Regions from separate parts of the Streptomyces sp. NPDC052225 genome, predicted to be linked through region 2. Evidence: riboswitches for the same ligand, from Rfam matches in the RefSeq annotation. Region 2 holds a riboswitch; the other holds the start of a gene.
The links. Region 2 has a riboswitch for glycine ahead of gcvT (glycine cleavage system aminomethyltransferase GcvT). Riboswitches for the same ligand answer to the same signal wherever they lie in the genome.
Positions count from the first base shown of each region.

Region 1: another riboswitch for glycine. It lies ahead of gcvP (aminomethyl-transferring glycine dehydrogenase); the one in region 2 lies ahead of gcvT (glycine cleavage system aminomethyltransferase GcvT).

Region 1 is NZ_JBFAVD010000010.1:8,675-20,306, reverse strand. It holds gene AB0L37_RS16805 (PhzF family phenazine biosynthesis protein) at 1-436, shown strand, start outside; gene AB0L37_RS16800 (type II CAAX endopeptidase family protein) at 443-1,243, opposite strand; gene AB0L37_RS16795 (substrate-binding and VWA domain-containing protein) at 1,434-3,203, shown strand; gene AB0L37_RS16790 (glutamate--cysteine ligase) at 3,210-4,730, opposite strand; gene AB0L37_RS16785 (hypothetical protein) at 5,252-5,836, shown strand; gene AB0L37_RS16780 (DUF5999 family protein) at 6,185-6,385, shown strand; gene gcvP (aminomethyl-transferring glycine dehydrogenase) at 6,459-9,344, opposite strand; glycine riboswitch at 9,531-9,626, opposite strand; gene AB0L37_RS16770 (PRC-barrel domain-containing protein) at 9,741-10,115, shown strand; gene AB0L37_RS16765 (DNA polymerase IV) at 10,125-11,489, opposite strand; gene AB0L37_RS16760 (MerR family transcriptional regulator) at 11,535-11,632, opposite strand, start outside.
Region 2 is NZ_JBFAVD010000022.1:48,716-60,347, forward strand. It holds gene AB0L37_RS27835 (zinc-dependent alcohol dehydrogenase family protein) at 1-223, shown strand, start outside; gene AB0L37_RS27840 (NAD(P)-binding domain-containing protein) at 293-994, shown strand; gene AB0L37_RS27845 (glycoside hydrolase family 25 protein) at 1,017-1,568, opposite strand; gene AB0L37_RS27850 (L,D-transpeptidase) at 1,756-2,751, shown strand; gene AB0L37_RS27855 (ANTAR domain-containing protein) at 2,958-3,815, shown strand; gene AB0L37_RS27860 (L-serine ammonia-lyase) at 3,802-5,172, opposite strand; gene glyA (serine hydroxymethyltransferase) at 5,307-6,572, opposite strand; gene gcvH (glycine cleavage system protein GcvH) at 6,581-6,958, opposite strand; gene gcvT (glycine cleavage system aminomethyltransferase GcvT) at 7,013-8,128, opposite strand; glycine riboswitch at 8,268-8,379, opposite strand; gene AB0L37_RS27880 (AAA family ATPase) at 8,511-9,146, shown strand; gene AB0L37_RS27885 (enhanced serine sensitivity protein SseB) at 9,307-10,083, shown strand; gene AB0L37_RS27890 (enhanced serine sensitivity protein SseB C-terminal domain-containing protein) at 10,244-11,044, shown strand; gene AB0L37_RS27895 (ABC transporter permease) at 11,391-11,632, shown strand, end outside.

The sequences.
Region 1 (11,632 bases), on a different contig from region 2:
GCCGGTGCCGGCCGGCCTCGCCGACGTGCTCGGCGCCCGGCCGCTGTCCGCGTACGACACCGGCCGCTCGGTCGGTGACCTGCTCGTCGAACTGCCCGACGAGAAGACGGTGCGTGCCCTCGCCCCGGACCTGAAGACGCTGGCCGCGCGCTTCGAACGCGGCATCATCGCCACGGCCCCGGCCGACGACCCGGCCGCGGACCACGACTTCGTCTCCCGCTGCTTCTTCCCGCGCGTCGGCATCGACGAGGACCCGGTCACCGGCAGCGCACACACCGCCCTGGCCCCCTTCTGGGCCGAGCGCCTGGGCCGCAGCGACCTCACCGGCCTGCAGGCGTCGGCCCGCACCGGCCTGGTCCGCGTAGGACTGCGCGGCGCACGCACCCTGCTCACCGGCAGCGCGGTCACGGTCATCGAGGGCGAACTGACCGCGTAACACCCGCTACGCGGTGGGCAGCCAGTCCACCTTGCCGGCGAGCAGCGCGTATCCGACGAACGCGCCGATGTCCAAGAGGGAATGGGCCACCACGAGTGGCCCGACCCGTCCCCACCGCCGGTACAGCCAGACGAAGACGACGCCCATCGCGAGGTTCCCGAAGAACCCGCCGATCCCCTGGTACAGGTGGTACGAGCCGCGCAGCACGGACGACGCGACGAGCGCGGACCCCGGCGTCCACCCCAACTGCCCCAGCCTGCGCAGCAGATACCCGACGACGATGACCTCTTCGAGTACGGCGTTCTGCACGGCCGACAGGATCAGCACGGGGAACTTCCACCACACGTCGGGCAGCGCCTCCGGCACCACCGTGAGGTTGAAGCCGAGGCCGCGGGCCGCCAGGTAGAACGCGATCCCCGTACTGCCGATGACGGCCGCGATCACGGCGCCGCGCGCCCCGTCGAACCACGGCCGCGTCCGGTCGAAGCCGATCGTGCGCAGGCTCTCTCCCTCCCGCAGCATCAGGTGCGCGACGAGCGCGACGGGCACGAGCGCGCTCGCGATCCAGAACAGCTGCAACGCGAGATCAAGCCAGGGCCGCCCCGGCGCCGCCGAGGCGTTGAGAGTCGCCGCCTGATCCTTCAGACCACCCGGCTCTGTGACCGATCCAACAAACTTGATCAGCGCATGGACCCCGCTCGCACCGAGCGAGAGCCCCAGCACGAGCAGTGTCTCGTCCCGCAGAAATCGTCGTGAGAGCCGCTCATGGGGATAAGAACCAGCCACCGACCCCGCCTCCACCTGCACACCTGACTCCAGTTCAGTAATCCCGTCTCATCCCTCACGCCGCCCCGCTAGGGTCTCGAATGCAGGTACGAAGATCGCGCGCGACAGGCCGAGGGGGACGGCGCGCCGCAGTCCGGCGCACCGCTCTCCCTCCGTTGCTCCACCGCTTATATCGCAACTGCCTTTATGGCTCAGGGAGGGCACCACCGCCATGGGACGTCACAGCAGCATGCCCGACGAGTACGGAGCGCCCCCGGGCGGCCCCCGTCCCCGGTCCCGGGGGCGTGTCGTGGCCGTCGCGACGGCCCTCGTCCTCGCCGTCGCGGCCGGCACGGCCTTCGCGGTGCGCAGCGACCTGCTCGACCTCGGCGGAACCTGCGAGGACGAGGTCGAGCTCGACGTCGTCGCCTCGCCCGACATCGCGCCCGCGCTGCGCGACGCCGCCGCCCAGGCCCGCCGCGACCAGATCACCTCGGACGGCAACTGCCTCGACGTGACCGTCACCGCGCGCGACGCGTACAAGGTCGCCGACACCCTGCGCACGACCGAGGGCGACCCCGGCTTCCAGGCGTGGGTGCCGGATTCCAGCGTGTGGCTCCAGCGGGTCGGCCAGAACGCCAAGGCCGCCGAGGTCACGGCGGCCGGGAACGTCGCCTCGTCACCGATCGGCGTCGGCATGGTCCCGTCGGCCGCCAAGTCCTTCGGCTGGCCCGACAAGACGTACGGCTGGACGCAGTTGACCGGCGCGGCGCTCCAGGCGGACCAACTGCGCCTGGGCGCCGCCGATCCGGCCCGCAGCGCCACCGGTCTGCTCGCCCTCACCAAACTGGCCTCGGCCGCGCAGAAGTCGGGCGACAAGGACGGCACCCAGGCCGCCGCCCTCGCGAAGGTCCTGTCGCAGCGGATGTCCGACAGCGACAGCCAGTTGATGGACACGGTGGCCCGCGACACGTCGGGCACCGAGGAGGGCAACCCCCGGCGCAACGAGGCGCTGATCCTCTCCGAACAAGCAGCGTTCACGCACAACGCCGACGTCGGCGACGCGGGCGCGCTCGACCTCTTCTACCCCAAGGACGGCTCCCCCGCCCTCGACTACCCCTTCACCCTGGTCGACGAGTCCGGCCTGACCACCGACGAGAGTCGCGCGGCCGTCCGCTTCATGACGCTGCTCTCCGCACCCGAGGGCCGCTCGATCCTGGAGAAGCACGGCTTCCGCACCGACGGCGGCGCCTCCCCCGAGGCGGTCGCCGCGCAGGCGGGCGGCCGCACCCCGCAGCCGTACGCGGAACCCACGTCCGAGCCGGCCACCGACGAACAGGTCGAGGAGACCCTCGGCATGTGGACGATCACGGTGCAGAGCGCCCGGATCACCACCGTCGTCGACGCCTCGGCCTCCATGTCGAACCCGGTGCCGAGCGGTGAGTCCCGGATGGACGTCACCAAGGCCTCGATGCTGGCGGCCCTGTCGACGTTCACCCCCGAGGACGAGATCGGCCTGTGGGAGTTCTCGACGCACCTCGACGGCGAGCGCGACTACAAGAAGCTCGTGCCGACCCAGCGCCTCGGCGACCGCAAGGGCTCCGGCACCGTGCGCGACCGCCTCTCCGCCGCGTTCACCGGACTCCAGCCGGTGCCGGGCGGTGCGACGGGCCTGTACGACACGACCCTCGCCGCCTACAAGGAGGCCACGGCGTCGTACAAGGACGGCAAGTTCAACGCGGTCGTGGTCGTCACCGACGGTGTCAACGAAGACCCCGGATCGATCTCCCGCTCCAGCCTCATCTCCCAGCTCGAGGACCTCTCCGACACGGAGCACCCGGTGCCGCTCATCGCGATCGCCGTCGGCCCCGACACCGACAAGGACGAGATCGAGCAGATCGCCGAGGCCACCGGCGGCTCGGGCCACCAGGTCAGCGACCCCGCCGACATCCAGAAGGTGATCCTCAAGGCGATCATCGAGGCCGGCGCCAAGACCAGCTGATCCGGCTCAGCCCAGCGGTACCGCGGGTTCCGGCAGCCCCACCGGCCAGGTGTGCACGGGCTCGCCGACGTGCATCAGCTCGCAGTACCTGCGGGTGGTCGCCGCGAGCGCCGCGTCACGCGCCAGGCCGCTGTCCAGGGCGCGGTGGAACGTCGCCGACTGCCATGCCGCGCCGTTGGTGCGCAGTCGGCACCGCTCCTCGATGACCCCCAGGTACAGATCGCGGTCGGCGGGTTCGACGCCCCAGGCGTCCAGGCCCGCCGCCGCGAGCGGCAGCAACTCGTCCCGTACGAGGGCGACGGCCTGCACCTGTTCGGTCCCGCCGAACCGGCCGCGCCGCGGCCACTCCAGGCGCGCGTCGATCCCGTACCGGCAGGCGGCGTCGAAGTTGCGGGCGGCCGCGTCGAACGACAGCCGCGACCACACGGGCCGCGCGTCCTCCGCGAGCGCCCGTACGAGTCCGTAGTAGAAGGCGACATTGGCGATGACGTCGGTGACGGTGGGGCCTGCGGGCAGCACACGGTTCTCCACGCGCAGGTGCGGGACGCCGTCGGCGATGCCGTAGACGGGCCGGTTCCAGCGGTACACGGTGCCGTTGTGCAGCACGAGTTCGGCGAGGCTGGGGATGCCGCCCGCGTCGAGCACGTCGAGCGGCCGCTCCTCGTCGAGGATCGGCAGCAGCGGCGGGAAGTACCGCAGATTCTCCTCGAAGAGGTCGTACGCCGACTCGATCCAGCGCTCCCCGAACCAGGTCCGCGGCCGCACGCCCTGCACCTGCAACTCGGGCGGCCGGGTGTCCGTGGACTGCTGGAACAGCGGCGGCCGCGACTCGCGCCACAGCTCGTGCCCGAACAGGAACGGCGCGTTGGCACCCAGCGCTATCTGCACCGCGGCCACCGCCTGCGCCGCGTTCCACACGTCGGCGAACCGGCCGGGTGTCACCTGAAGATGCAACTGCACGGACGTGCACGCCGCTTCGGGCGCGATCGACGAGGACGTGCAGGTCAGCCGCTCCACCCCGTCGATGTCGAGCAGGAAGTCCTCACCGCGCGCGGCGACGATCTGATCGTTGAGCAGCGTGTACCGGTCGACGGCCGACAGGTTCGCGGAGACGAGATCGTCCTTGCCGAGCGTCGGCAGAATGCCGATCATCACGATTCCCGCATCGACCTCATTGGCCTTCCGGTGCGCATAACCGAGCCCGGTGCGCAGCTCCTCGGCGAGCTGGTCGAGAACACGGCCGCCGAGCCGGTGCGGGGCAATGTTCACTTCGAGATTGAACATCGCGAGTTCCGTCTGGAAATCCCGGCTCGCGATGCGCTCGAGAACTTCGGCATTCATCATTCTCGGCATCCCGTCGGGCCCGGCGAGATTCAGCTCGATCTCCAGACCCATGAGATTCTTGGGCCGGTCGAAGCGCTTCTCGTGCAACAGGCGCTCCAACCCCGTCAGACACTCCTTCAGCTTCTCCCGGTAGCGCCGCCGGTCGGCCAGGTCCCACGCGCCCGCAACGACCTTCTCCCCCATGGAAGCGTCCCTCCTCGCACGGGCAGCCCGCCGATCCGGCCGCATGTCACGGTGGATGATGCCCAGGCAATGTGATCGATAACGCCCCGCGCGGGCCGACGGAGCAGTACGCTCAAGGCAGTTACCCGGCGGCACATTCCTTAGGCATGCGGCAGCCCGCAGATTCACGGCATACACACCTGGTGAAAAACGCCGACAAGTATCGGCCGACCGCTCGATCGAAAAAAGACGAGGTCACGGACGCGCCGCCCACAGGAAATCCGCAGAATACCCACATACCGTCACGCGAACCGCGTCCGAATAGCACCTTGCCGATACGTGGGAAGCTGCTAGACGAAACACCCTGTGAACAGGCGTCGTATAAACTCCGCGGACGAGACAGAGAGTTGGCGCCCGCGGCCGAGGCCCCCCGCCCCCTCTGGCCCGCGTACCCCATGTGCTTCGCGCAGCTGACAGCGCCGTCCGCTCGTCCCGCACCGCCCTCGTACCACGTGCCTGTCGAATGAGAGAGGCGACCCACCATGCCGCTGCATGTCCCTCCGGCTCCCGCGCCTGCCCTCCGCACGGTCCTCACGGCCCTCGGTTCCCCCACCGCCGTCCGCGAGGCACGCACCCCGTCGCTGCGCACCGCGCAGGGTCCCGCAAGCCCCGAACTCCCTTTGCCCGTCCATGTGTTGGACCACATCACCGAGAGCACAGGCCCCTCGCGCGCCCGCCTCACCGGCTGGCGTTTCCTGATCCGCTGCGGGGACCGCGCGGTGGCCGCGGCCGACACGATGCTCACCCCGGACGGCTGGGCCTTCTCGCACTTCTTCGAAGGCCCCTACGTCATGTCCACCGAGCGCGCGCTGCGCCAGGCGGAGTCGCTCGCCAAGCCCTACCAGCCCCGGCTGCTGTCGGTGCCCGAGCTGTACATGCTCACCTTGTGGCTGCACGGCGACATCACCGCCGACGCCGCGAGCGGCCACCCCGCGGCCGACGACATCCTGGTCCCGCTGGCCCCGGCGCCACCCGGCATCGCCGCCCACCGGCCGCACCGCGTGGCCGAGTTGCTGCCGGTCCTCACGCACCGGCTGACGCCGGCCCGGGCCACGCTGCTGGCCTGACCGCGACCGGAGAAGAGGCCCGGACCGGTCCGGGCGATCCAGACCTGTGCCCCGCACCGTCCGCCGTCCGGTCGCGGGGCACAGCCCTGCCCGTCCGGACTAGCCCGGTCAGGCCACCCCGAACCACCCGAAGGGACAGTGCAGTTGGGCTGAACCGTCCGCACGGGTGATGCGTCTCCATCCTGTGAGGACCGCTGCTACGAAATCCCTGCGGATTGACGCCCACAGGGCAACACTGGGTTCCGGACCGACTGAAAACGGGGGGCGGCCATGAACACCACACCGAGCCGCAGCACAGACGCCATCGCATCCATCACCGACATCACTTCGCAGCGAAAGAACCCATCCATGTGCCAGCACCAGCCGCCGTGCCCGACAGCCGAATCCGCTGACAGGGAGGCCGCCCTTCCCGTGGCTCATCACCCGGAGCAGGGCTGGAGCCTCCTGTGCAACGGGGTCCTGCTCTTCGAGGACACCGGCGAGCTGCTGCCCAACGGCACGATCATCGCGCCACACCGCCCGCTCAGCCCGGTGGTCACGGCGGCGTAACCGCGCCCGTAGGGGTGCGGGGAACTGCGCGACCAGCCACACCCAACCGACGGTCGCGCAGCCACCCCGGCCATCACCCCTCGTAGGCGTCCATGGGCGGGCACGAGCACACCAGGTTCCGGTCGCCAAAGGCCTGGTCGATACGGCGCACAGGCGGCCAGTACTTGTCGGACGCGGCAACACCCGCCGGGAAGACGGCCTCTTCCCGGCTGTACGCGTGCTCCCACTCACCGCCGAGCATCCCGGCCGTGTGCGGAGCGTTACGCAGCGGGTTGTCGTCCGCCGGCCACGCACCCGCGGCGACCTTCTCGATCTCCCCGCGAATGGCGATCATCGCCTCGCAGAACCGGTCGAGCTCCCCGATGTCCTCGCTCTCGGTCGGCTCGATCATCAGCGTCCCCGCCACCGGGAACGACATGGTCGGCGCGTGGAACCCGTAGTCGATGAGCCGCTTGGCGATGTCGTCGACGCTGACCCCGGTCGCCTTGCTGATCGGCCGCAGATCGATGATGCACTCGTGCGCGACGAGCCCGCCGGGCCCGGTGTACAGCACCGGGAAGTGCGGCTCGAGCCGCTTGGCGATGTAGTTGGCGGAGAGCACGGCGACCTGCGTCGCCCGCTTCAGCCCCTCGCCGCCCATGAGACGTACGTACGACCACGAGATCGGAAGGATGCCGGCGGAACCCCACGGGGCCGCGGAGATCGGACCGACACCCGTCTCCGGACCGGCCGCCGGCTGGAGCGGGTGGTTGGGCAGGTACGGCGCCAGGTGCTCGCGCACACCGACCGGACCGACGCCGGGACCGCCACCGCCGTGCGGGATGCAGAACGTCTTGTGCAGGTTCAGGTGCGAGACGTCGCCGCCGAAGTGACCCGGCTTCGCCAGCCCCACCAGGGCGTTGAGGTTGGCACCGTCGACGTACACCTGACCGCCGGCGTCGTGCACGGCGGCGCAGATGTCGGCGACGTGCTCCTCGAACACACCGTGCGTCGACGGGTACGTGATCATCAGCACCGACAGCTGGTCGGCGTACTGCTCGATCTTGGCGCGCAGGTCCTCGACGTCGATCTCGCCGTCGTCGGCGGTCTTGACGACGACGACCTTCATCCCCGCCATGACCGCACTCGCGGCATTGGTGCCGTGCGCGGACGACGGGATCAGACACACGGTCCGCTGCTCGTCGCCGTTGGCCCGGTGGTAGCCGCGCACCGCGAGCAGACCGGCCAGCTCGCCCTGCGACCCGGCGTTGGGCTGGAGCGACACCTTGTCGTAGCCGGTGACCTCGGCGAGCCGCTCCTCGAGCTCGTTGATGAGCGTGAGGTAGCCCTGCGCCTGCTCGGCAGGGGCGAACGGGTGCAGCTGACCGAACTCGGGCCAGGTGACCGGCTCCATCTCGGTCGTCGCGTTGAGCTTCATCGTGCAGGAGCCCAGCGGGATCATGCCGCGGTCGAGCGCGTAGTCGCGGTCGGCCAGACGGCGCAGGTAGCGCAGCATCGCCGTCTCGGAGCGGTACTGGTGGAAGACCGGGTGGGTCAGGTACGCGTCCGTGCGCAGCAGCCCGTCGGGCAGCGCCTCGGCGACCTCGGCGTCCAGCGCCTCGATGTCGGCCTGGACACCGAACGCGTCCCAGACGACGCCCAGTTGGGCCCGCGTGGTCGTCTCGTCGCAGGCGACGGAGACCAGGTCGGCGTCGACCAGGTGCAGGTTGACCCCGGCCTCGCGGGCTGCGCTCACGACCTCGGCGGCCTTGCCGGGCACGCGCACGGTCAGGGTGTCGAAGTACTCCCCGTGCACCACCTCGACACCGCCCGCGGTCAGACCGGCGGCGAGCAGGTTGGCGTACCGGTGGGTGCGCCGGGCGATGGACTTGAGGCCCTCGGGCCCGTGGTACACCGCGTACATGCCGGCCATGACGGCGAGCAGCACCTGCGCGGTGCAGATGTTGCTGGTCGCCTTCTCGCGACGGATGTGCTGCTCGCGGGTCTGGAGAGCCAGGCGGTACGCCTTGTTGCCGTCGGCGTCGACCGAGACACCCACGAGCCGGCCCGGCAGCGACCGCGCGAACTTCTCGCGTACGGCCATGTAACCGGCGTGCGGACCACCGAAGCCCATCGGCACACCGAACCGCTGCGTCGTACCGACGGCGATGTCCGCGCCCAGCTCGCCGGGCGAGGTCAGCAACGTGAGAGCGAGAAGATCAGCGGCAACGGTGACAATGGCGCCCATCTCGTGCGCCTGCTCGATCACGGGCTTGATGTCCCGCACCGCACCCGAGGCGCCCGGGTACTGCACGAGCACGCCCACGACGCCGCGCTCGGCGACCTCGGCGGGAATGCCCTCGCTCAGGTCGGCGACGACGATCTCGACGCCGGTCGGCTCGGCACGCGTCTGGATGACGGCGATGGTCTGCGGCAGGGCGTCGGCGTCGACGACGTAGACACCGTCCTTCACCTTGCCGATGCGCCGCGACAGGGCCATCGCCTCGGCGGCGGCCGTGCCCTCGTCGAGCAGCGAGGCGCCGGAGGTCGGCAGGCCGGTCAGCTCGGCGACCATCGTCTGGAAGTTCAGCAGCGCCTCCAGGCGGCCCTGCGAGATCTCCGGCTGGTACGGCGTGTAGGCCGTGTACCAGGCCGGGTTCTCCATCACGTTGCGCAGGATGACGGGCGGCGTGAACGTGCCGTAGTAGCCGAGGCCGATCATCGACCCGAGCACCTGGTTGCGATCGGCGAGGGACCGCAGCTCGGCCAGGACCTCGGCCTCGGTGCGGGCGCCCGGAAGCTTCAGTGCCTCGGCGCTCTTGATCACGTCCGGCACGGCGGCCGCCGTCAGCTCGTCGAGCGAGCCGTAGCCGACCTGCGCGAGCATCTTGGCCTGTGCGGCATCATCCGGACCGATATGGCGCTGCTCGAAGGGGATTCCCTGCTCCAGCTGGGAGAGCGGAATACGGTGGGCGGTCATGACGGAGGCCTCCTGGTCATTGCGACCTGCGAGGGGCACCACGGCGCGGGTACCCGGACGGCCTCCCCCTCTGTCATCTCAACCTGAGAGCTTCACCGGCCCACCCCGCACCAACACGAGGGCACACCGGCTTTCACCGTCGGTGAGAGCGGGAAACGCGCACCCCGCCCTGCTTTCCAGAGTGACCTCGTCCGTGCGGTACAGGGGCCTGAGAGATTCCGGGGAGGATTTGCTCCTTCGGCGCCTCCGACGACTGTCGGAGGACTCTCCCGCACGGGGTCAGCAGCCGTCTGCCAGCCTACCAGCGGCTACTTGACCGCAAGCCTCGAGTGGCCGCCTTCCTGAATGTGCTCTTTCGTAGTGCTTACAGACGAGTTGCGATCAGCTGGAGGCACCGTGCAGACCGATGTCGATCCGCGCAATCTGATCGGCCGCAAGGCCTTCGACCGCAACGGAACCAAGATCGGCACCATCGACGAGGTCTACCTCGACGACGCCACCGGCGTTCCGGAGTGGGCCGCCATACGGACCGGCCTCTTCAGCCGGGACGCCTTCGTCCCCCTGGAGCCGAGCGAGCTCGTGGACGGCACCCTGCGCGTCCCCTTCGAACGCTCACTGATCAGGGACGCCCCCGACTTCGGCGTCGGCCGCCACCTCTCCCCCGAGCAGGAACTCCAGCTCTACCACCACTACGGCCTGGACATCACGGCCCCCCGGACCCCGGACGTCTCCTTCGGCCGCGTCGCCGGCACGGACGACGAACCGACCTGACGCCCCCGCTCACCCCGCCCCCGTCTCCACCAGCGGCAGCGGCTCGGCCGGCTCCAGCTCCGGATCGTCCACCCGGAACGTCCGCACCCGCCCCGGCTCCCGCGAATACGGCGTCTCGAACCGCACGGTGACCCGCCCGAGCCCGCTGCCCTGCACCCACCCGGGCCCGAACTCGGCATGCCGCACATCGTGCCCGGCCATCCAGCGCCGCTCGGCGACCGGCTCGGCCGGCACCGCCTCCTCCACGGCTTCGTCCGTCACCGCCTCGGTGTCCTCGACCACCTCTGCGGCCCGCTCGGCGGCAGCCGCCTGCGCGAACAGATCCTCCTGCGTGAAGTCGGCGAGCCCGCTCACCCCGACCCCGAGGAGCCGCACACCCCCGGTCGTGTCGACACCCTCCAGCAACCGCGCGGCCGCCTCCCGCACGACCGCCGGATCGTCCGTGGGCCCTCGCAGCGTCTCGGACCGCGTCAGGGTCGAGAAGTCGTAGCGCCGCACCTTGAGCACCACGGTCCGCCCCGATCTCTCGGCCGCCCGCAGCCGCTCCACGCACCGGTCGGCGAGCCTCTGTACCTCCATGCGCACCCGCACCCGGTCGTGAATGTCCACGTCGTACGTGTCCTCGACCGACACCGACTTGGAGTCCCGCTCGGCGACGACGGGCCGGTCGTCGTGCGCCAGCGCCATCGCGTACAGGTGGCTCCCGTGCGACTTCCCGAGCAGCCGCACCAGCTCGTCCTCGCCCGCCTCGGCGATCTCCTCCACGGTGACGATCCCGGCCCGCCGCAGATGATCCCCGGTCGCGGGCCCGACCCCCGGCAGGATCCGCACCGACTTCGGCCCGAGCAGCGCCCGCTCGGTGCCCGGCCGTATCAGCACGAGCCCGTCCGGCTTGGCCTCCTCGGACCCGATCTTCGCGAGCATCTTGGAGGCGGCGAGCCCCACGGACCCGGTCAGCCCGGTCACCCGCCGGATGTCCGCCCGCAGCCGCACCCCCACGGCATGCGCGGACACCTCGTCCCAGGCCGTCTCACCGGCCTCCAGATCGACGAACGCCTCGTCCAGGCTGAGCGGCTCCACCAGCGGCGACAGCTCCCGCAGCAGCCCCATCACCTGCTCGCTGATCTCCCGGTACAGCCGGAACCTCGGCACGAGATAGGCCGCGTTCGGCGCGAGCCGCCGCGCCTGCCCCATCGGCATCGCCGAGTGCACCCCGAACTTCCGTGCCTCGTACGACGCCGTGGCGACGACCCCGCGCGGCCCGAGCCCGCCGACGACGACCGCTTTCCCGCGCAGGCTCGGCTTCGCCGCCTGCTCGGCAGAGGCGTAGAAGGCATCCATGTCGAGATGCAGAATCGTCGGCGCGGTTCTCACAGCTCCGATGCTGCCCTACGCCACTGACAACGCGGCCGTACGGCGTCACACGGCCCGGTTGCGCCGCCTCGCGAGCTCGTCCGCCGGGTTGGGCCGCACCAGGGTCTCGCCGGTATCCACGCGCTCCCCGTGCAGCTGCGACA
Region 2 (11,632 bases):
CGCCTTCCCGATGAACTGGCCGCAGACCATCCACACCTACGCCAACTTCGACCTGCCCGCCGACGGCATGCGCCGCGCCAACGCGTTCCTCGACGCGGGCCTGCGCGACGGCGCCCTGCGCCCGCGGATCGCCGAGGTCTTCCAAGGCCTCGACCGCATCCGGGACGCCCACCGCCTGATGGAGTCGAACGCGCACACCGGAAAGATCGTCGTCGCTCTCTGAGCCGTCACTCTTTGAGCCGAGCCCAGGAATAGTCCTCCCGTACCGGGGGTTCGCACTCCATGCACATGCATGAATCTCCCGAAGAGTGACTCCCGAAGGGCACCTCACATGAAGATCGGCATCATCGGCGCGGGCAACATCGGCGGCAACCTCACCCGGCGCTTCACCGCCGTCGGCCACGACGTGCACGTCGCGAACTCGCGCGGCCCGCAGACCCTCACCGCGCTCGCCGAGGAGACCGGCGCGACGCCCGCGACCATCGAGGACGCGGTGCGCGACGCGCAGGTCGTGGTCGTCACCATCCCGCTGAAGGCCGTGCCGAACCTCCCCAAGGGTCTCCTCGACACCGCCGCCGCCGACGTCGCCGTCATCGACACCGGCAACTACTACCCGCAGCAGCGCGACGGGAAGATCGAGGGCATCGAGGACGAGGGCCTGACCGAGAGCCGCTGGACGGAGCGGCAGCTCGGCCACCAGGTCGTCAAGGTCTTCAACGGCACGTACGCCGCCGACATCCTCGACAAGCCCCGTCCGAAGGGCGACCCGGCCCGCGTCGCCCTGCCGATCGCGAGCGACGACACGGCGGCCAAGCAGGTCGTGACGGCCCTCCTCGACGAGATCGGCTTCGACGCGGTCGACGCCGGCGGTCAGGACGACTCCTGGCGCCAGCAGCCGGGCACCCCCGTCTACGGCCTGGCCGCCGACGCGGCCGCCGTGCGCAAGGCCCTCGACGCGGCCTCCCCGACCCGCACGGCCGAGTGGCGCGCCTGATCCCCGGCGGCCCGGACCCCCGTCAGGGCGTGGCCCATTCGCGCAGCGCGTCCTCGCTCGCGAAATCGGCCACGTCCTTGTCGAGGGGGCGGTCCGTGTACTGGTGGATCACCCAGTCCGCCTTGATACGGGGCTTGCCGGCGGTGACGTAGTCGGCGATCCAGAGCCCGTCACCGGCGTAGGACGTCGAGTCGCGGTTCAGCCAGTAGTCGCGGTTGCAGTACAACAGCACCCGGTGACCGGGCCGCAGCCGCTTCACCTCGCGGATGAACCGGTCCTTCTCCGCGTTGCTCGCCCGCGTCCCCTCCCCGGTCGTCTCCCAGTCCGCCGCCAGCAGGTCCCCGGGCTGCTCCGGCGCCTTGCTCACGAAGTACTCGGCCTGCGCCGTGATGTTCCCCGGCCACAGGAAGTGGTAGAAGCCGACGACACAGCCGGCGTCACGGGCCCGCTTCGTCTGCGCGGCCAGCCGCGGATTGACGTAGGACCGCCCCTCCGTCGCCTTCACGAGGACGAACGACACACCGTCCGTGTCGAACGTGGCCTGATGCGAACTGACGTCGATGCCACGGATCATGCGGGCCTCCGGTCGGTGGGGCGACGAGGTCGAGCGTCCATCGTGCCAGCCGCGCACACGCATGAGTGGCCGCAATCTTGGAACACGCTTTGCCACACAGCATGCAACTACCGCCGTCCTTCTCACTGTCTGACAGAGGGTCCGCCCCTGTCAGAGGGGCGAGTGGTGGCGGAGATCGGGGCAGGTCGTGGGACGGCGCAAGGGCACTGGCATAGGAATCGCGCTCGTGACGGTCGCGGCGCTGGCGGGCGTGAGCGCCTGTGGCGGCGGGAGCGGGAACGCGGCGAGCGGGGACGACGGGAAGGGGGCGGGCAAGGGGAAGGCGAGCGCGAGCGCCAAGCCGTCGCCGACCAAGCCCAAGGGTCCGCCGATGCTCCTGGAGACGATCACCCCGCAGACCGGCACCAAGGTCGGCGTGGCCATGCCGATCTCGGTGGTGTTCACCAACCCGGTCGCGGCGAAGGCCCGGGCCGGCGTGGAGAAGCACATGAAGGTGAGCGCCTCGCAGCCGGTCGAGGGCGCCTGGCACTGGTTCGGCGACAAGCGCGCCGACTGGCGTCCGAAGGAGTACTGGCCCTCCGGTACGAAGGTGAAGGTCGTCGCCGACATGGAGGGCGTCAGCAACGGCAACGGCCGGTACGGCGTGCACGACTACACGCACACGTTCACCGTCGGCGACGACGTCCGCGCGGCCGTCTCCGTCACCGGCCACACCATGAAGGTCACCAAGAACGGCACGGCCCTGCGCACCCTGTCCATCAACGCGGGCAGCGCCGAGTACCCCACCTGGAACGGCACGATGGCCGTCATCGACAAGCAGGAGAAGGTCCACATGACCTCCTGCAGCGTCGGCATCAGCTGCGACAAGGGCAGCGCCAACTACTACGACCTGACCCTGCCCTGGGACGTGCACCTCACCCAGTCCGGTACGTACGTGCACTACTCGACCGGCGACCCGAACCCGGGCAGCGGCAGCGCCCGCGGCTCGCACGGCTGCGTCCACCTGTCGATGTCCGACGCCAAGTGGTTCTACCAGCAGGTCAAGCAGGGCGACCCGGTGACGATCACCGGCTCGCCGCGCGCCAAGGCCCCCGCGGACAACGGCTACGCGGCCTTCAACCTGAGCTGGGACGAGTGGCTCGCCGGCAGCGCGGCGGGGGAGTCGGCGGCCGCGACCTTGTGAAGATCCGGTGGCCGGGGCCGGGGTGACGTGTCGCGGCGGCGGGAGATACGGTCGGATCACGTGCTTGGGAAGCAGGCACCACGCCGGGCCGAGCCCTTGAGGGGCCCCTGAGCGAGCTGTGCCGGTCGGCGACGATGCCGACCGGCGGCTCGAGGTCCGCTTGGTTCCGCGCGTCCTCGACCAGACTCGCCGAAAGGCCGATTTCCATGCACTCCGACAGACAGCCGCACCCTGCCGCGGGCAACCCCGCGGAAGAGGACCTGGAGAGCGAGGTCCGGTCCCTGCGGGACGAGGTGCGGAGCCTGCGGACCCAGGAGCGGGCCCGCTCCCGGGTCGCCCTCGCCCAGGGGATGCTGATGGGCCGCTACCACCTCCCCGACGGGGACACGGCGTTCACGCTCCTGCGCGAGTCGTCGCAGCGCTTCAACGTCAAGCTCCACCAGGTCGCCGCCGCGCTGAGCACGACGAGCCCGCCCCCTGACCGGGACTCGCTCTGGTTTCCCGGCCGCACCCGCACGGACCCGCCCGCGCTGACCGGACTGCGCGCCGGCCCGCTCGACCCGCGCAACCAGGGGGAGGTCCTCAAGGCCGCCCTGCACCGGGTGATGGACGTCGTCGGCGCGGAGTCCGGCAACGCCCAGTTGCAGGAGGCGGACGTGCTGCGCATGGAGCGGCACGAGGGGCATCCCCGGGCGTTCGTCGACTACTTCGCGTTCGTCGGGGACGGCACGTCCTGCCACCGTGCCGCGCACGCCGCCCGGCAGGTCACGGTGCGGGACGTGGCCAGCACGGAGATCTTCGACGAGGAGACGCGCCAGGTCATCCTGGACAGCGGCAGCCGCGCCGCCCACAGCGTCCCGCTCACCGGCCTGGACGGCATCGCGCGGGGCGTCATCTCCAGCCACCACGCCCGCCCCCTGACCGGGTTCAGGCCCGTGCAGCTGGCCGAGCTGGATCGGATCCAGCACATGGTCGGCGGCTGGCTGTCCTGGCACGCCGGGACCGTCCTGCGGGACGCCCTGGAGCACCTGCACCTCCAGGCCGCCGGGATCAGCACTCGATGATGTTGACGGCGAGGCCGCCCCTCGCCGTCTCCTTGTACTTGACGGACATGTCGGCGCCGGTCTCCTTCATGGTCTTGATGACCTTGTCGAGGGAGACCTTGTGGGAGCCGTCGCCGCGCATCGCCATCTTGGCCGCGGTGACGGCCTTCACCGCCGCCATGCCGTTGCGCTCGATGCACGGGATCTGGACGAGGCCGCCGACCGGGTCGCAGGTCAGGCCGAGGTTGTGCTCCATGCCGATCTCCGCGGCGTTCTCCACCTGCTCCGGGGAGCCGCCGAGGACCTCGGCGAGGGCGCCCGCCGCCATCGAGCAGGCGGAGCCGACCTCGCCCTGGCAGCCGACCTCGGCGCCGGAGATCGAGGCGTTCTCCTTGAAGAGCATGCCGATGGCGCCGGCCGACAGCAGGAAGCGGACCACGCCCTCCTCGTCGGCGCCGGGCACGAAGTTCATGTAGTAGTGCAGGACCGCGGGGATGATGCCGGCCGCGCCGTTCGTCGGCGCGGTCACGACCCGGCCGCCCGCCGCGTTCTCCTCGTTGACCGCCATCGCGTAGAGGGTGATCCACTCCATGGCGTGGGCCAGCGGGTCGCCCTCGGCGCGCAGCTTGCGGGCCGAGCTCGCCGCGCGGCGGCGGACCTTGAGGCCGCCGGGCAGGATGCCCTCGCGGGACATGCCGCGCGAGACGCAGGCCTGCATGACGCGCCACAGTTCGAGCAGGCCGGCCCGGATCTCGTCCTCGGTGCGCCAGGCCTTCTCGTTCTCCAGCATCAGCGCCGGGATCGACAGGCCGGTCTCGCGGGTGAGGCGCAGCAGCTCGTCGCCGGTGCGGAACGGGTACTTCAGGACGGTGTCGTCCGGCACGATCGGGTTCTCGCCCGCCACCGCGTCCTCGTCGACGACGAAGCCGCCGCCCACCGAGTAGTACGTCTTGGTGAGCAGTTCCTTGCCGTCGCTGTCGTACGCCCACAGCGTCATGCCGTTCGCGTGGTACGCGAGCGTCTCGCGGCGGTGCAGGATCAGGTCGTCGTCGAAGTCGAAGCCGATCTCGTGCCTGCCGAGCAGGCTGATCCGCCGGGACTCCTTGATCGCCTCCACGCGTTCGTCGGCGTGCTCCACGTCGACCGTACGGGGGGACTCGCCCTCCAGACCGAGCAGCACCGCCTTCGGGGTGCCGTGGCCGTGGCCCGTCGCGCCGAGCGAGCCGTACAGCTCGGCCCGTATCGAGACGGTGCCGTCGAGCAGGCCCTCGTTCTTCAGGCGCCGCGCGAACATGCGGGCCGCGCGCATGGGGCCGACCGTGTGGGAGCTGGACGGGCCGATGCCGATCGAGAACAGGTCGAAGACCGAGATGGCCACGGTGGAACTCCAATGATGGTGGTAGACGCCGTTGTCTGCCGGGACAAGCGGGGGACGTGGTTCGGGGCACCCCGCCCACTGTCCAGTGTGCGGGGTGCCCCGAAAGTTCGTACGCCGCAAAGCGTACGTAATTGCTACAGGCCGGGGTACAGCGGGTGCTTGTCGGCCAGAGCGGTCACGCGGGCCTTGAGCGCGGCCGCGTCGTAGGACGGCTTGAGCGCCTCGGCGATCACGTCGGCGACCTCGCGGAAGTCGTCGGCGTCGAAGCCGCGGGTGGCGAGCGCCGGCGTACCGATCCGCAGGCCGGACGTCACCATCGGCGGGCGCGGGTCGTTCGGGACGGCGTTGCGGTTGACCGTGATGCCGACCTCGTGGAGGCGGTCCTCGGCCTGCTGGCCGTCGAGCTCGGAGTTGCGCAGGTCGACGAGGACCAGGTGCACGTCCGTGCCGCCGGAGAGCACGTTCACGCCGTGGGCGCGGGCGTCATCGGAGGTCAGACGCGCGGCGAGGATCCGGGCGCCCTCGACCGTGCGCTCCTGTCGCTCCTTGAAGCCCTCGCTCGCGGCGACCTTGAAGGAGACCGCCTTCGCCGCGATCACGTGCTCCAGGGGACCGCCCTGGAAGCCCGGGAAGACGGACGAGTTCAGCTTCTTCGCGAAGTCCTTCTTGGCGAGGATGATGCCGCCGCGCGGACCGCCGAGCGTCTTGTGCGTCGTGGACGTGACGACGTCGGCGTACGGCACCGGGTTGGGGTGCAGGCCCGCGGCGACGAGACCGGCGAAGTGCGCCATGTCAACCCACAGGTACGCCTCGACCTCGTCGGCGATGCGACGGAACTCGGCGAAGTCCAGCTGGCGCGGGTAGGCGCTCCACCCGGCGATGATCACCTTCGGGCGGTGCTCCTTGGCGAGGCGCTCGACCTCGGCCATGTCGACCAGCCCGTTGTCGTCCACGTGGTACGGGACGACCTCGAACTGCTTGCCCGAGAAGTTCAGGCGCATGCCGTGCGTGAGGTGACCGCCGTGCGCCAGGTCGAGGCCGAGGATCGTGTCGCCGGGCTTGGCGAGCGCGAACAGGGCGGCCTGGTTCGCGGAGGCGCCCGAGTGCGGCTGCACGTTGGCGTACTCGGCGCCGAACAGCTCCTTCACACGGTCGATCGCGATCTGCTCGGTGACGTCGACGTGCTCGCAGCCGCCGTAGTAGCGGCGGCCGGGGTAGCCCTCCGCGTACTTGTTGGTGAGAACCGAGCCCTGGGCCTCCATGACGGCGACCGGAGCGAAGTTCTCCGACGCGATCATCTCCAGGGTCGACTGCTGGCGCTTGAGCTCGGCGTCGACCGCGGCGGCGACCTCCGGGTCGAGCGCGTGCAGGGACTCGTTCAGAACGGACTTGTCGCTCATGGTGCGGTTCAGCTCCCGGAGAACTCGGTGTACTCGTCGGCGGTGAGCAGGTCCTTCGGCTCGTCGGCCAGGCGGACCTTGAACAGCCAGCCGCCCTCGAACGGGGCCGAGTTGACCAGGGCCGGGTCGTCCACGACGTCCTGGTTGGCCTCGACGACCTCGCCGTTGACGGGGGAGTACAGGTCGGAGACCGACTTGGTGGACTCCAGCTCGCCGCAGGTCTCGCCCGCGGTGAGGGTGTCGCCGACCTCGGGAAGCTGGACGAACACGATGTCACCGAGCGCGTTGGCCGCGTGCTCCGTGATGCCGACCGTGGCGACGCCGTCCTCGACGGCCGACAGCCACTCGTGCTCCTTGCTGTAACGCAGCTGCTGGGGGTTGCTCATGATGCGAATTCTCCTGTACGCGGGAAGGTGCTGGTGACAGAGGGGGAGCGCGAGCTACTTCTGGCGCTTGTAGAACGGCAGGGCCACGACCTCGTACGGCTCGTGCGTACCGCGGATGTCCACGCCCACGCCCCGCGTGCCCGGCTCGGCGTGCGCGGCGTCCACGTACGCCATGGCGATCGGCTTGCCCAGGGTCGGGGACGGGGCGCCGGAGGTGACCTCGCCGATCACCGTGCCGTCGGCGACGACGGACATCCCGGCGCGCGGCACGCGGCGGCCCTCGGCGATCAGGCCGACGAGCTTGCGCGGCGGGTTCGTCTCGGCGCGCTCGGCGGCGGCCACCAGGGCGTCGTGCCCGACGAAGTCGTCCCCGTGCGACGTCTTGTCGAACTTGACGACCCGGCCGAGCCCGGCGTCGAACGGCGTCAGCTCGGTGGTCAGCTCGTGCCCGTACAGCGGCATGCCCGCCTCCAGGCGCAGCGTGTCGCGGCAGGAGAGGCCGCACGGGATCAGGCCGTACTCGGCGCCCGCCTCGGTCAGCGCCTGCCACAGCTTCTCGGCGTCGGCGGGGGAGACGAACAGCTCGAAGCCGTCCTCGCCGGTGTACCCGGTGCGCGCGATGAGTGCCTCGACGCCCGCGACGGTGCCGGGCAGCCCCGCGTAGTACTTCAGGCCGTCCAGGTCGGCGTCCGTGACGGACTTCACGATGGCGGGGGAGTGCGGGCCCTGCACGGCGATCAGCGCGTACGCGTCCCGGTCGTCGCGGACCTCGGCGTCGAAGCCGGCGGCGCGCTCGGTGAGGGCGTCGAGGACGACCTGGGCGTTGCCCGCGTTGGCGACGACCATGTACGTCGTCTCTTCGAGCCGGTAGACGATCAGGTCGTCCAGGATGCCGCCGTCCTCGCGGCAGATCATCGTGTAGCGGGCGCGGCCGACGCCGACGGAACCGATGTTGCCCACCAGAGCGTGGTTGAGAAGGTCGACGGCGGCCGGACCGCTGACGGTGATCTCGCCCATGTGGGACAGGTCGAACAGGCCCGCCTTCGTGCGTACGGCGTTGTGCTCGTCACGCTCGCTGCCGTAGCGCAGGGGCATGTCCCAGCCGGCGAAGTCGGTCATCGTCGCGCCGAGCGAGCGATGCAGGGCGTCGAGAGAGGTCGTACGGGTCATGGCTGGTGCTCCCGGGGCATGGCAGATGGCGAGGTAGTCCTCCCCATCTGTCATCGGAACCTGAGAGGTTCGCCCCGAGGGGCTTGCACCTTGGGTGGGGCCGCCGTACGTCAAGGGGCGGCCCGCTTTTCAGATCTGCCTCGCCCGCGCGGTACGGGGCCTGAGAGATTCAAGGGAGGAACTTGCTCCTTCGGCGTCCGGGCACTCGTCACCGTGGTCGACGAGCGCCGGAACTCTCCCGCGCGGATTCAAGCGGCCGGTATGCAGTTTGCGCGCACATCATTGCATGCCCGCGGAACGGGGAAACCCCTCGCAGGGCATTACCTTCTCTTTACACTTGGCGGGCAAGAGTGGCGTGACCGGAACGGGGAGGACGATCACGGTGCAGAAGGCAGTGGCAGGGGCTTACGGGGCGGCGCTGCCGGGGGTGCGGATCCCGCGCCAGCGCTCGGTGCGGGACCTGCGCGGCCGCGGCGGCCGCACCCCGCGCAGACTCGGCTTCGCCGCGGGTGACCTCGTCGTCATCTCCGGGCTGCCCGGCAGCGGCAAGTCGACGCTGATGCGCCGGGCCGTCGAGGTCGTGCGCATCGACTCGCAGGACACCCGCGAGCGCTGGGCGGCGAGGCTGCCGGGCGTGCCGTACGCGCTGTACCGGCCGCTCGTCCGCATCGCGCACTACGTGGGCCTGCGGCGGGCCATGCGCTCGGGCGCCAGCGTCGTCGTGCACGACTGCGGCACCCAGGCGTGGGTGCGGCGCTGGGTGACGCGGACGGCGGCGCGGCGCGGCGCCTCGGTCCACCTGATGCTCCTGGACGTGCCGCCGGACACGGCCCTGGAAGGCCAGCGGGACCGCGGGCGCGGGGTGTCCCGGTACGCGTTCGCGCGGCACCGCAGGGCGGTCGGCGCGCTGGTCACGTCGACCGAGCGGGGTGATCTGCCGGCCGGGATCGAGTCGGCGGTGCTGCTCGACCGCGAGGCGACGGACGCGCTCAACGGGATCACGTTCAGGCAGAGCTGAGGGGCGCGCCTCCGGCGGCTTCGGCAGGTCCGTGGCCGCAGCGTCGGACACGCTCCGGAACCGGAAGGACGCGGAGGGTGTCCGTTCGGGCGTACGCGTTATCGTCGGCGTCGCGCGGGAGCGGCCGCGTCAGGGTGCAGAGCAGGGGTTGAAGGCAGCTATGGACATGCCAGGGAGTCACGAGGGCGCGTACGGCCACCCGTCGCAGGGCTGGCCGGCGAACGAGCTGGAGGAGGTCCTCGCCGCGGCGCTCGGCCGCCCCGAGGCCGGCGGCCGCATCGTCGAGGTGCTCGGCCGCAGTCCCCTCTGGATCCCGCTGCCCAGGGGCGGCAGCGCCGCGAGCCGCGACCTCGATCTGCCGACCGTGGAGATCGAGGGCCAGGCGTACGTCCCCGTCTTCAGCTCCGAGCAGCAGTTCATGCAGGTCACCGGCGGCCGGATGGCCTGCACCGTCGCACCGGCCGTCGAGTTCGCGCGCGGCCTGCCCGCGCAGGTCGGCATCGCCGTGAACCCGGACGGCACCGTCGGCGTCCCGCTGCCCCCGCCCGCCGTGGCCGAACTGGCCCGCAGCGGCCGCACCCCGCTGGACGGCGCGGCCACCGGCGGCCGGGTCGTGCTCTCCGAGCCGGACTGGCAGGACGACCCGGTCGACTTCCTGGCGGCCGTGCGCGAGGAGTTCGCCGCGACCGGCGTCGTGCTCAGCGCCCGGCGCTGCCTCGCCGTCGTCGAGGACGGAGACCCCTCCCTGTTCGTCGGCGTGGAACTCGCGCAGTGGGAGGGCGGTGCCCGCGACCTGCCGCTGGACGCGCTCGGCCGCGCACTGGGCCGCGCGCCCGTCGCCTGGCCGGTCAACCTCGTCTTCCTCGACGTCACGCAGGACCCGGTCGCCGACTGGATGCGCACACACGTGCGCCCCTTCTACGTACGGGAAGCGTGACGCCGTCCGTCAAGTCGGTGTCAGGAACGCCGCTTAAGCTGGTTTCATGACCTAAGAGCCTGTGCCATCACCGCCGTGTGGTGATGACACAGGCTCTGACCGGACGGCGCACCGCCCTCCGGTCACGCTGGGACAGACGTTCACGAAGGGGCGGTTACGGGTGAGTGCGTCGGGCACGGCCGCGGCCGGACAGGTCGAGCACATGCTGCGCCAGGTGACCCCCGGGCGCTACGACGCCTACGAGGCGCTCCTCCAGGCCCTTGCCGACCCGACGTCCGGGCAGGTCTGGATGCTGCTCTGGCACGGCCAGGCCGGATCGCCCGACGCCCAGTACGGGAACATGGACGTGGATGGGTTCTCGTACGCCCCCTGCGTCACCTCCGCCCAGGAGCTCTCCGCCTCCGGCTGGTCGCGCGCGTACGAGGTGGTCAGCGGCGTCGACGCGGCCCGCACCCTCTACCCCGACCACTACGGCCTCTGGCTCAACCCGCACGCCCCCGGCGGCGGCGTCGGCATCCCCTGGCTCGACCTGCGGCGCATCGCGGGCGGCCTCGACCGGCAGCCCGCGGGCCCGCTGCGGCTGTCCGAGCCGACGATCGAAATCCCCCAGTTCTACGCGGTGTTGGCGCAGAACGCGCACCGCACCACCGCGATCCGCTCGCTGCGCCGCGCCTGGGTGCAGCCCGCGCTCGGCGCCCCGTACCTGGCGATCGGCCTCGACGTGTACGACACGTCCCCCGCCTCCGTCGACTCGGTGCGGGCGATGATGCAGCAGTCCGTGCCCGCGGTGCCGGACGGCCTGCCGGTCTCGACCGTCGCGATGTCGGACGAGTACGACCCGGTCGCGATGTGGCTGCGCGCGCAGGCCCGCCCGTTCTACGACCGTGAGGCGCACGCGGCGCCGGCGGCCCCGGCGGGCGGCGGCTACGGCTACCCGCCGCCGTACGGCGCCTCGTACTGACACAAGTAACCACCCCCATACCGGCTCAACTCCCCGCTCCGAGGGACGATTTCGGGAACGGCACGGTTGGGGGAGAGAAGCGGTCCTCTGCACCGCAATGTCCGCTCTGCGGCCGGTAACATCCCAACTGCCCACCGTCCGCCCGCCGTTCACGGCCGTCCGGATAACGGATTCCCCCAGACCGCATCACGGTTAGGCATCCTTTCGCCGAGGGATCTGGCGACTGATCGCAGCCGCGATGAAGACTCCCCGCATGCAGGACCGTTCGGGTCCTTAGTTCGAGTACGAGGCCGCCACCGCGGCAAGTGCGGGCCGGTCACCCCCGGCCGGGAAGGGGCAGTCGCTCGTGACCGCACCGATCGAGACCACCCCAGCAGCGGCCGACGCACAGCCTGAGGCCGTGCTGGCTGGGGCGGGGGACGCGCGGATCGAGGGCCGGTCGCTCGGCCGGATCGCCTGGAACCGGTTCAAGCGGGACAAGGTCGCGGTCGTCGGCGGCATCGTCGTCATCCTGCTCGTGCTCATCGCCGTCCTCGCCCGGCCGCTCCAGCACCTCCTGGGCCTGGACCCGAACGAGTTCCACCAGGA